3 regions of the Peribacillus sp. NPDC096379 genome follow, and region 3 is predicted to be linked to each of the others. Evidence: predicted binding sites of a transcription regulator. Region 3 holds the regulator's gene; each other region holds the start of a gene.
The links. Region 3 encodes Rex, which represses fermentation and respiration genes when NADH is low (regulators of the CRP and FNR family bind a similar motif). Its sites were predicted from a motif close to TTGTGAAATATTTCACAA; they were not measured.
Positions count from the first base shown of each region.

Region 1: the regulator Rex is predicted to act here: its motif matches at 1,386-1,403, upstream of ACIQZI_RS02055 (helical membrane plugin domain-containing protein).
Region 2: the regulator Rex is predicted to act here: its motif matches at 2,103-2,120, upstream of qoxA (cytochrome aa3 quinol oxidase subunit II).

Region 1 is NZ_JBIWFD010000001.1:401,488-405,374, forward strand. It holds partial or broken gene ACIQZI_RS02050 (cation:dicarboxylate symporter family transporter) at 39-788, shown strand; gene ACIQZI_RS02055 (helical membrane plugin domain-containing protein) at 1,506-1,946, shown strand; gene ACIQZI_RS02060 (NAD(P)/FAD-dependent oxidoreductase) at 1,992-3,173, shown strand; gene ACIQZI_RS02065 (sugar-binding protein) at 3,439-3,887, shown strand, end outside.
Region 2 is NZ_JBIWFD010000003.1:491,764-495,650, reverse strand. It holds gene qoxB (cytochrome aa3 quinol oxidase subunit I) at 1-1,068, opposite strand, end outside; gene qoxA (cytochrome aa3 quinol oxidase subunit II) at 1,139-2,059, opposite strand; gene ACIQZI_RS16385 (cytochrome ubiquinol oxidase subunit I) at 2,743-3,887, shown strand, end outside.
Region 3 is NZ_JBIWFD010000009.1:79,884-83,770, forward strand. It holds gene groL (chaperonin GroEL) at 1-223, opposite strand, end outside; gene groES (co-chaperone GroES) at 283-567, opposite strand; gene ACIQZI_RS22915 (CPBP family intramembrane glutamic endopeptidase) at 933-1,655, shown strand; gene ACIQZI_RS22920 (YdiK family protein) at 1,652-1,864, shown strand; gene ACIQZI_RS22925 (redox-sensing transcriptional repressor Rex) at 1,915-2,580, opposite strand; gene ACIQZI_RS22930 (ABC-F family ATP-binding cassette domain-containing protein) at 2,925-3,887, shown strand, end outside.

The DNA of each region.
Region 1 (3,887 bases), on a different contig from region 3:
AAATTTAAAAATTATGAACTCTTCTACAAAAAATCACAGCTTACATTAAAGGTAATACACTGCAGCTTGCATTTGACGATTTTCAACAAATTGTTGAAAAATTAATTAAAACAGCGATTATTCCAATCTTACCTTGTCACATTTTCGGAATCTTTGCGAACATGACATATGGCGGACAAGTTCAATCGATTCTTTCCGTGTTTGCAAAAGTATTTGTAATGATTATTGTGCTGCATATCGTCATGCTTATTCTTCAATATACTGTTGGCGGTTTGCTTCATAAGAAAAATCCGTTTACATTGTTGAAAATCATGGCACCTGCTTATTTTACAGCTGTTGGAACGCAATCTTCTGCGGCAACTATCCCAGTTACGCTTGGACAAGTAAAGAAAACAGGTGTTCAAAGCAGAATTGCTGATTTTACTGTGCCATTATTAGCAACGGTTCATTTGTCAGGAAGCATGATTACACTTGTCAGCTGTTCTGTAGGTGTTATGCTTCTGAATGGTACAACGCCTACCATTGCCATGTATATTCCCTTTATTCTCATGCTGGGTGTTGCAGCTCCAGGTGTACCGGGTGGTGCTGTGATAGCAGCGTTGGGAGTGTTGGAAACGATGCTTGGGTTCGATCAAACGATGATCACGTTAATGATTGCTTTATACTTGGCACAAGACAGTTTAGGAACCGCTACAAATGTGACAGGTGATGGTGCTATTACGATGATTGTTGACAAATTCAGTCCGAAAAAAACTGGGAAAATGAAACAAACGAAAGCAGCTATTTAATGTAGAATTTGGATATCTTAGGGGCTGCCCTTTGTTTTTAGATAAATAACTGTACCACGGTTTAACAGGCTGTAATATCTTCACTTCCTACAGCTTTAGTTCTTCGAATTCATAAGTTTTACTACTCAGTGGCAAACTACACGAGTCGCATCGATTTATTAAAAAACTAAAAAACTTTAAGGTTTAGCGACAGTTAAATGAACCTAAATAACTGTATGTAATGAAAAAAAACTTTCACTGAAATAAGTTTCATTTTATTTTTAATGAAACATTTCAACAAATAGATTATAATATAAGTGCGTCCCTCAAATGGGAAGGTAAGCTAAAGACAAAATTTTTTAGCCAAAGTTTATTGTTTTAATTAGGTGATTTTAAAATTAAAACCTTTAACATTTTAATGGTTTTATTAAAGGTATTTTTTAAAGTTTACTGGAAATGGTAAGCTTAGAAGTATTATTTATTACCCGAATTTATCTATTCGTCATCCATTTTTTGGTGGTCGTAGTAAGGCTCGCCAAGTAATCTGATGTAATTTAGTCGTCTTATACGTATCGACGACTACGGGTGCGTTATGCTATTCTTAAACCATATTAGTATTTGTGTTATGTTTCACGAACTTCTCAGGTCCACATAGATTTGAGAGTCAACACAGGAAATGGGGTCCCTTTTGCCCCGAAAATTAAAAGCATAATTGCTTATCGTAAAGGAGAATTGGATATGTCAGAAACAATCGCTAAAACAAAGCCAGAACAAGAAACACAAAAATTGTCTGCTAGCCAAGAACAACTTGATATCCTTGATCAGCTTTTAAAACCAGAGGTTCAAGAATCCTTGAATGCCTTAGTAGAGCAACTTCCGAAATTAACGGAAATTGTCAATATTATGACGAAGTCTTATGACTATGCTCAATTAGTAGCTACTGACGAAATATTAAAAAATGATACGGTTGGAGCGATCAAAGAAATTGCAGGACCTGTAGCTGGTTCAGTGAAATCACTTGCACAAACTGCCATTGAAGCAAAAGACCGTGCAGACCAAAGCAAAGATGTAGTTGGTCTCTTTGGACTGTTGAAAATGCTAAAAGATCCACAAGCACAGAATCTTTTCCGTTTCGCAAATGCATTCCTTGAAATTAATGCAGAACGTAATAAAAAATAATTCATTATCCATATAAATCGTAAGGGCGGAGGATACACGATGTCAATTTCAAAACATATTGTTATCTTAGGTGCAGGTTACGGCGGACTACTTACTGCTTTAACTGTTCGTAAATATCTAAGTAAAGAACAAGCAGAGGTAACTGTTGTAAACCAGTTCCCAACACACCAAATTATCACTGAATTACACCGTCTAGCAGCACATAATGTTGCTGAAGAAGCGGTTGCAATGCCATTGGACAAACTTCTAAAAGGCAAAGATATCGATCTTAAAATTGCAAAAGTTGAATCATTTTCTGCAGACAATAAAGAAGTGAAATTATCAAATGGTGCTACTTTATCATATGATGCTCTAGTTGTCGCTTTAGGAAGTGTAACGGCATACTTCGGTATCCCAGGACTAGAAGAAAACAGCATGGTATTAAAATCAGCCAATGATGCGAACAAAATTTACGCACATGTTGAAGACCGCATTCGTGAGTATGCAAAATCTAAAAATGAAGCAGATGCAACCATTGTAATTGGTGGCGGTGGGCTAACTGGTGTTGAATTAGTTGGCGAACTTGCTGATATCATGCCTGAGCTTGCGAAAAGCCATGGTGTAGATCCGAAAGAAATTAAATTAAAGCTTGTAGAAGCAGGTCCGAAAATCTTGCCTGTACTACCAGAAAATTTAATTGAACGTGCAACTGCAAGTTTAGAAGCGCGTGGCGTTACATTCTTAACAGGTCTTCCTGTAACAAATGTTGCTGGTAATGAGATTGATTTGAAAGATGGTCAAAAAATCATTGCGAATACATTCGTTTGGACAGGCGGCGTACAAGGGAATCCACTAGTTGGTCAGTCTGGACTTGCAGTCGATCGTGGCCGTGCGACAGTTAATGAATATCTACAATCATCTTCTCACGCAGATGTATTTGTTGTCGGTGACAGTGCTGTTGCCTTCCCTGAGGAAGGTGGTCGTCCATACGCACCAACTGCACAAAACGCTTGGCAAATGGGTGAATTAGTAGGATATAACTTATTCGCATATTTACAAGATGCAACGTTTGAAAAATTTGCACCAATTAATTCTGGTACACTTGCAAGCCTTGGCCGCAAAGATGGTGTTGCAACAGTCGGTGGCAACGATATTCCACTTAAAGGTCTTCCAGCTACACTAATGAAAGAAGCAAGTAATATCCGTTACCTTGCACATATTAAAGCTTTGTATAGCTTAGCTTACTAATTGAACGGTAAAAATACCCGTTGTTGCTTATTGAAATAAGTAGCAATGGGTTTTTTTATAACAACACTTGGATTATTTTACCGATTATGGAATTTTTGCTTTAATTCGAAAAAATCTTCATTGATTGCTCCATAAAAATAGAGGAGTTCTAAAGAATTTGGAGTAATTCTTTATCCAAAGCTGTTATTTATTCATAGTAGATCGCTTTGATTGACTCTTCTAGAGTACTTTTGTACTCAAACGACGGAGAAGGAGATAGATTACGATGTTAATAAAGCGCTTACTTTATTTGGTTGTTTTCCTTGCTTTTTTATTGGCATCTGGATGCACCATTTATTTTGGCAAGGAAACCTTTCATACCCATGAGAGTTTAGCTCAAACAAATCATCAGTTTAGTTATCACTTTGTGCTAATACCCGAAGAAGTGGATAACGAATATTGGCGGCTTATTGAAGAAGGCGCTCGTGAAGCTGCTACCATATACAATGTAAATTTAGAGTATCTAGGCCCAAAGCAAGCCGATAGTGACGAGCTTTTAAAAACGATCGATGTGGCGATTGCTGGGAAAATTGATGGAATTTTAACGCAAGGAATGAAAGACCAGGAGTTTATTAGTCTACTTAATAAAGCGGTCGGAAAAGGAATCCCTGTTGTGACGGTTGATACGGATACCCCAAATAGTGAGCGGACGAGCTATATAGGAACTGATAACTA
Region 2 (3,887 bases), on a different contig from region 3:
CCCAGTTGGAACAGCAATCGCCATCGTTGTAATGGAGAAAAAGCTGTTTGCAAGTGCCCCTTGCCCCATCGTAAAGAAATGGTGAGCCCACACAAAGAATGAAAAGGCAGAGATAACAACCATTGAAGCAACCATGGATTTATACCCATAAAGATTGCGACGTGCAAAGGTCGAGATAATCTCACTAAATAAACCGAATGCCGGCAAGATCAAGATATATACTTCAGGATGTCCCCAAACCCAGAATAGGTTGGCCCAAAGCATATCTGAACCACCGTCACCAATTGCAAAGAATTTTGTATCGAATAAACGATCCATTGTACCCATTGCAAGTAATACGGTTAATACAGGGAAAGCAAAAACAATGATTAAGTTAGAGATTAAAGCAGACCATGTGAACATCGGCATTTGCATTAATTTCATGCCAGGTGCTCTCATCTTAAAAATAGTCGTGATGAAGTTGATACCCGTCATTAAAGTACCGATACCAGCTATCTGAATTGCAATCATGTAATAATTCGAACCTACAGAAGTACTAAAATCATTCCCTGCAAGCGGAAAATAAGAAGTCCAACCTGCATCAGGTGAACCACCAATTACGAATGAGATGTTGAATAGCATCGCACCCATAAAGAATAGCCAGAAGCTTATGGCGTTTAGGCGTGGGAAGGCTACGTCACGGGCACCAATTTGTAATGGTACGACGAAATTAAAAAAGAACATAATAAATGGCATAGCCATAAAGAGAATCATAACGACCCCATGAGTTGAGAATACTTCGTTATAATGCTGAGATTCTAGTAATTTATTATCAGGAATGGCAAGTTGAGCACGTAACATAATAGCATCTACGCCACCCCGGAATAGCATAAGTAAAGCAGAAATTAGATACATAATACCGATCCGTTTATGGTCTACTGTTGTTAACCATTCACGCCATAGATAATCCCATTTTTTAAAATAGGTTATGCCTACGAGTACCGCAATAACAGTAAGACCGATGGCAACCATTGATGCGTATATCAAAAAGCTGGGATGCGGTACGGCAAAGCGATCAAAGAAATCCATACTTTTTTGACTCCTTCCAAGATTATATTGCTTGTCATATAAAACGAGTGATTAGTATATTTGTAACTTATTAATGATGACTATGATCTGTTTCTTTCTCAGAATCACTTGATTCATGATGGTGTTCGCCTTCTTCTGAATCCTTATCAGAATCGGCTGAACCATGATTATGTTCTGGAGCTGGTGAGAATTCTAAATGCGTTCCAGTATATGTGGATCGTCCAAGATGTCCAGGTTGTAATAACTCATTAAATTTTTCTTCAGTAATAGGTTTAGCTGTATCGTGCACTTCTTTTACCCATTTATCAAAGTCAGTTTGGGACATTGCCTGAACATCAAACGTATTTTCAGCAAATCCTGCTCCACTGAAATTTGCATTTCGGCCCATTAATTCACCAGGTTCGTCTGCTGCTAAATGTAATGTTGTAACCATGTCAGCCATTGCGTATTTCTGTCCACCAAGTTGTGGAATCCAGAAGCTAGTAATTGGTCCGTATGAATAAAGTTTGAATTCAAGTGGGCGACCTGCTGGAATATTTACATAGTTAACGGTTTCGATACCTTCTTCAGGATAACTAAAATGCCATTTCCAGTTAGAGGATGAAGCGTAAATAACTACTGGTTCTTGACCTTCGTATCCCTTCGGTGTGGCCTCTACTTCATAGTTACTCTTAACAGACATAACAGAAAGGAAAATGACAATGATAATTGGAACACCAATACAAATTGCTTCAACAAGCATATTTCCTTCAATGTGTGGAGGTTCATAATCTGCACTCTGTTTAGAAGCGCGGTATTTAACTAACACGAATACTAAAATTGCAAAAACAGCAATAACAATACCAGACATGATCCAGATGGATAACATAATATCATCGGCTTGCACTTTGGCTTGCGGCCCTTTAGGGTCCAAGACCAATAGTGGTTCACAACCAGATAGCACAGCAGAAACCGTGAAAATCATGGCTAATAGAGCCCATTTTAACTTCATAGTAGTACCCCTTTCCCTTATATTTCTTAGTTATTTAGATAAAGTGTTAATCTTTTCACAAACTGACGTTTCTATCTTATTACCATCTATATAAAAATACAATCAAAAGATAAATATGTCACAAAAAGTTCATGAAGATGTTGAGAAATAGTGGCAGTTGAGGAGATAAATTGGATTAATTGAAAATGATGGAATACAATGGTGGGGTTCAGAGGTATTTCTGATTGAAATCATGTGATATCTAATGGATGGATCAAAGAAAAAATTACATTAATATAATATATATATATAAGCAGGAACCGTAAAGGTTTTCTGCTTTTTTTTGTTCTTTGATCCGCCCAAATATTGTTTACTAATGGAGGCCTCACTTTATAAGAGGTACTAGTAAGAGTAGTGATGCTAACAATATAAAAGAGGTTTTAAGAATAAAAAATGGGTAACTTTATGGGATATGAATAATTTTTATAGAAAAGTCAAAAAGTAACATGTACAGTCTTGGATAGCGGACAAGTGGCAATAAAAAAGGGTTGGTAGAATCACTAGAGTGTTTGCTTGACCATGTACAACTTGTTTTGAAGGCCCTATTGTCATTAGACGATTTCTGAAGAATATATGAATGAGTTAGAGTACGCTGTTTCTACCCAAGTCCTGTTTTTTAATATGAAGTAAAGGAGGATTCACGATTGGTCGAGTATGATCCCGTTTTATATAGCCGAATTTTAACCGGTGTTACATTAGGTTTTCATACCATTTTTGCCACTCTAGGGGTTGGGATTCCACTTCTTATTGCGTTAGCAGAATGGATCGGAATTAAACGAAATGACTTGCATTACCATGTGCTTGCAAGGCGCTGGACTAGAGGGTATATCATCTCTGTTGCTGTTGGTGTCGTTACCGGGACGGCGATTTCCTTACAACTCAGCTTATTGTGGCCGAATTTTATGGAAGCAGCTGGTCATACCATTGCCCTTCCTTTATTCCTGGAGACATTTGCCTTTTTCTTTGAAGCCATTTTCCTGGGGATCTATCTCTATACATGGGATCGGTTTAAGAGCAAATATGCTCATTTTCTCTTGTTACTCCCTGTTTTTTTAGGTGGTGGAGCTTCAGCTTTTTTCATATCGACTGTGAACGCCTTCATGAATTCACCGATCGGTTTTAATTATGAAAATGGCATTTTAACAAATGTGAATCCGATTATGGCGATGTTCAATCCAGCCACACCAACAAAGGTAACGCATGTTTTGGCATCCTCTTATTTAACCGCAGCCTTTATTTTGGCGATGATAGCGGCCTTTTCCATTTTAAGAGGGAGGGACCATGTATATCATAAAAAAGCATTGAAATTATCAATGACTGTCGCACTTGCCTTTGCTATAAGTACGGCCTTGATTGGGGATTTATCAGGGAAATACCTCGCTCAATACCAACCGGAAAAGCTCGCTGCAGCCGAGTGGCATTTTGAAACAGAGAAAGGAGCGACGCTAATCTTTGCCGGTTCTTTAGATGAAAACAATAAAGTTAATCAGGCCATCGAAATTCCATATGCACTAAGCATTCTGGCGCATGGAATTCCAGGGGCAGAAGTAATAGGGTTAGAGGAATTTCCAGTCGAGGATTGGCCTCCTTTGGTCGTCCATTATTACTTTGATTGGATGGTTACAATCGGCATGTTTCTTGCTCTTGTTGCCTTTATCTATTTTTGTATGCAGTACAGGAAAAAGTGGAATGAATTTAACAAGCCATTATTAAGCGCTATTATCGTGGGAGGGCCGCTTGCTATGCTTGCGATTGAAGCCGGTTGGTTTATGGCAGAACAAGGACGTCA
Region 3 (3,887 bases):
CAGCAACTAATTTTGCACCCATGTTTTCAAATGCATCTTCAAGTTCGATTTCTTTCGCGATTGTTACACCGTCATTTGTGATAAGTGGTGAACCAAATTTTTTCTCAAGAACCACGTTACGTCCTTTTGGTCCTAATGTTACTTTAACTGCATTTGCAAGAGCATCTACTCCGCGTAGCATTGCACGGCGAGCGTCTTCACTGAATTTAATATCTTTAGCCATGTATAAAACCCTCCCTAATTTTTATAAAAATGGTTCGTTCGGTTATGTTTTGTATGTGCTTAGCCGATAACAGCTAAAATATCGCTTTCGCGTAAAATTAAGTATTCTGTACCATCATATTTCACTTCAGTACCAGCATATTTTGAGAAGATAATACGATCGCCTTGGGCAACCTCTAAAGCTACACGTTCACCATTTTCAAGAATACGGCCATTGCCGGCAGCCACTATTTTACCTTCTTGCGGCTTTTCTTTTGCAGTATCAGGAAGTACGATACCGCTTGCAGTTTTTTCCTCAGATTGAACTAGTTCAATAATAACGCGATCACCTAATGGTTTTAACAAGTGAAACACCCTCCTCAAATTGTGTTGATGTATAGATCCTCTTATTATTAGCACTCACTACCATCGAGTGCTAACACAATTATTATATTAAATAAAACCTGGTTCTTTTGCAAGTAATTCTATTGTAAATTTTTCTATTCATTTTATTTGGTAGACGGGAATACTACTTCATAGTCATTTCTTATTTTTAAAAACAAATGATGGATTCGTACGTTTAATTGGAGTTATCTGCTTTTTTTTGATACCCTTTTCTTTATAAGATAAGTAAAAGTATTCAGCATACGCTTCCTAATTGGGATGTGTGGTCTTATCCTTTTTTATTTTCATAAAATGATTGTATACCCTAGATTAAAGGAGATATCTTTTTGAAAAAAGAATTTTGGTTTGTCATCATTACATATGTCATTATGCAGCTGTCAGGTGGATTAGCTATCGATATCATTGCCATGATCGCTGTTTCTGCTGGTATGGAGCTAACAAACGAACTCAAAACGTTCATTGGTGCCTATTGGATTGTTTTCAGCTTCATTATCGCTCTGATATTTGTCCTGTTTTTCATGCGGCACGAGATGCGGCAAAAGGATATTCGAAATCAGACTACGATTCCCGTTTCGATTCTTTGGGGATTTGGCGGGGTCTTCCTTGCCATGTTTGCGCAGACAGTAGCAGGACTGCTTGAGCAACAGATGGGCATTAAACAGAACTCAGAAAACACGGAGCAGATCTTAAGCCTAATCACACAATTTCCAATCGTTATGCTTGTGTCCTCTATCGTTGGACCCATCCTGGAAGAAATCATTTTCCGAAAAATCATCTTCGGTTCTCTTTATAAGCGATTAAACTTCTTCCTATCAGCACTCATTAGTTCGGTCATATTCGGTTTTGCTCATTTTGAGCCCGAGCATATTCTCTTATACTCCGCAATGGGTTTTACCTTTGCCTATCTATATATAAAGACCAAGCGAATTCTCGTCCCAATATTCGCACATGTAGCGATGAATACACTCGTCGTCATCGTGCAGTTGAATTATGACAAATACTTGGATTCTTTGGAAAAAGCGCAGTCATTTATCGGAGGGGTTTTATGAAACGTCGGTCACCTTTATCTATTGGCATTATCTATATCGCGTTAGGGGTTCTATTCACCGTATTTGCTATTCAATCAGTATCATCTAACGGTTGGGGCTTCTTTTCTTATTTTCTTGTTGGTTTAGCCACTCTTGACCTGGGTTCAGGCGTAAGAATGCTTATTCTGCATTATAAGATCAAAGCGGTACATAAAAATAAGAAAAAGTAATAAAATTAAAATAACACGCTGCCTGATGCAAGAATCGGACAGCGTGTTGATTATTCTTCTATACTATTTTCTTCTTCTGAATCTGTATAATTCTTCAGAAAATAAATAAGAGACTGTAATTCCACAGCAAGGTCAATATGATGAATCCGAACCGTACTCGGTACATTTAATCTCGCAGGTGTGAAATTCAATATACCGCGAATATCTGCTTGAATCAATTGATCAGTAATCGGCTGAGCAACTGATACTGGTACAGTCAATATCGCAACCGCAATATTTTCTTCTTTCAATCGTTCTGTGAGCTCATCCATATGATGGACATACACATCTTCTACCCGTTTTCCTACCTTCTCTGGATCTACATCAAATGCCATCGCAATTTTTGTATTATTATTTTTCAAAAAATTATAGTTTAGAAAAGCTGTTCCTAAATTACCAACTCCAATTAATGCAACTTGTGTTAGGTCATCTTGGTCTAAAGTTTTTTGAAAAAATGATAATAGGTAATTCACATTATATCCGTAGCCTTTTTTACCTAAGGCTCCAAAATAAGAAAAGTCCCTGCGAATCGTAGCGGAGTCAACTTTAACCGCATCACTTAACTCTGCAGAAGATACTCTTTGTTTACCAGCAGAATGTAGATTTTTTAAAAAACGATAATATAAGGGCAGCCGTTTGGCAGTTGCTTGCGGAATCTTCATTGGTTCTTGGATCATTACTTTCCCCGCTTTCCCATTTGCTATTTCTTCATTTAGTAGTCAAAACGGTCGATATTTCACGCTTTTAAGTATGCGCTCTTCATATCTTTTGGTACTAACAGTGAAAGATATTTCTGGTAGCGTTGCCATTTCAATGTTGTACCTTCTTGTTCATTCAGGTAGTTATCATATCTTGTCGGACATTACCTAAGTGGAGTGCTCTTTTTAAATCATACACTATAATGCATTATTTGTAACAATTTTGTTTAATTTCCTTACCCGAGCGGTTTTATACGAGTGCTTCTATTGCCGATAAATGCCATAATACGTTACACTATGGATAACGCAATCGAGGTGAAATCATGATTTTATTACAAATCAATCAATTATCGAAGTATTACGGAGCTGAACTTATTTTATCAAATATGAAGCTCGAAGTTCAAAATAGAGACAGAATTGCCTTAGTCGGTAGAAATGGTGCTGGCAAGTCCACGTTATTGAAAATCATAGCTGGACATCTTTCCCATGATGGCGGTGAATTGATCAAACCAAAGGGTGTGTCCATTGGGTATTTGGCACAAGATACCGGGCTTGAATCGGAGCTTTCCATCTGGGATGAAATGCTAACTGTATATGAGGGGCTTATTTCCAAAGAAAAGGAACTACGAAGACTTGAACAAACGATGTCACAACCCGAAACGTTTGAAAATGAACTCTTATATCAAAAGGTTCTTTCTGAATATGATACTTTGCAAGTACAATTCAAGGAGCAAGGTGGCTATCAATACGAAGCCGATATTCGTTCCGTTTTGCATGGTCTTCAGTTTGCAGACTTTGATCGTTCTACATTGATTCACAGCTTGAGCGGTGGCCAAAAAACAAGACTGGCACTTGGGAAATTGCTGTTGACCAAGCCTGATATTTTGATTTTGGATGAACCGACAAACCATTTGGATATTGAAACATTATCATGGCTTGAACAATATCTCCAAAATTATCATGGTGCTGTATTAATTGTATCCCATGACCGATACTTTTTAGATAAAGTTGTGAATCAAGTATATGAAATCTCACGCAATGCTATCAAGAAGTACCATGGTAATTATAGCAATTATCTCGTGAAAAAGGCAGAGAGCTTCGAGCGTGACATGAAGCTCTTTGAAAAACAACAGGAAGAAATCGAAAAGCTTCGTGATTTCGTCCAACGGAACCTTACAAGAGCTTCTACAACCAAAAGGGCTCAAAGTAGGCGGAAGCAATTAGATAAAATGGATGTCATGGACCGTCCTCAAGGTGACGAGAAATCCGCATCTTTCTCTTTTCAA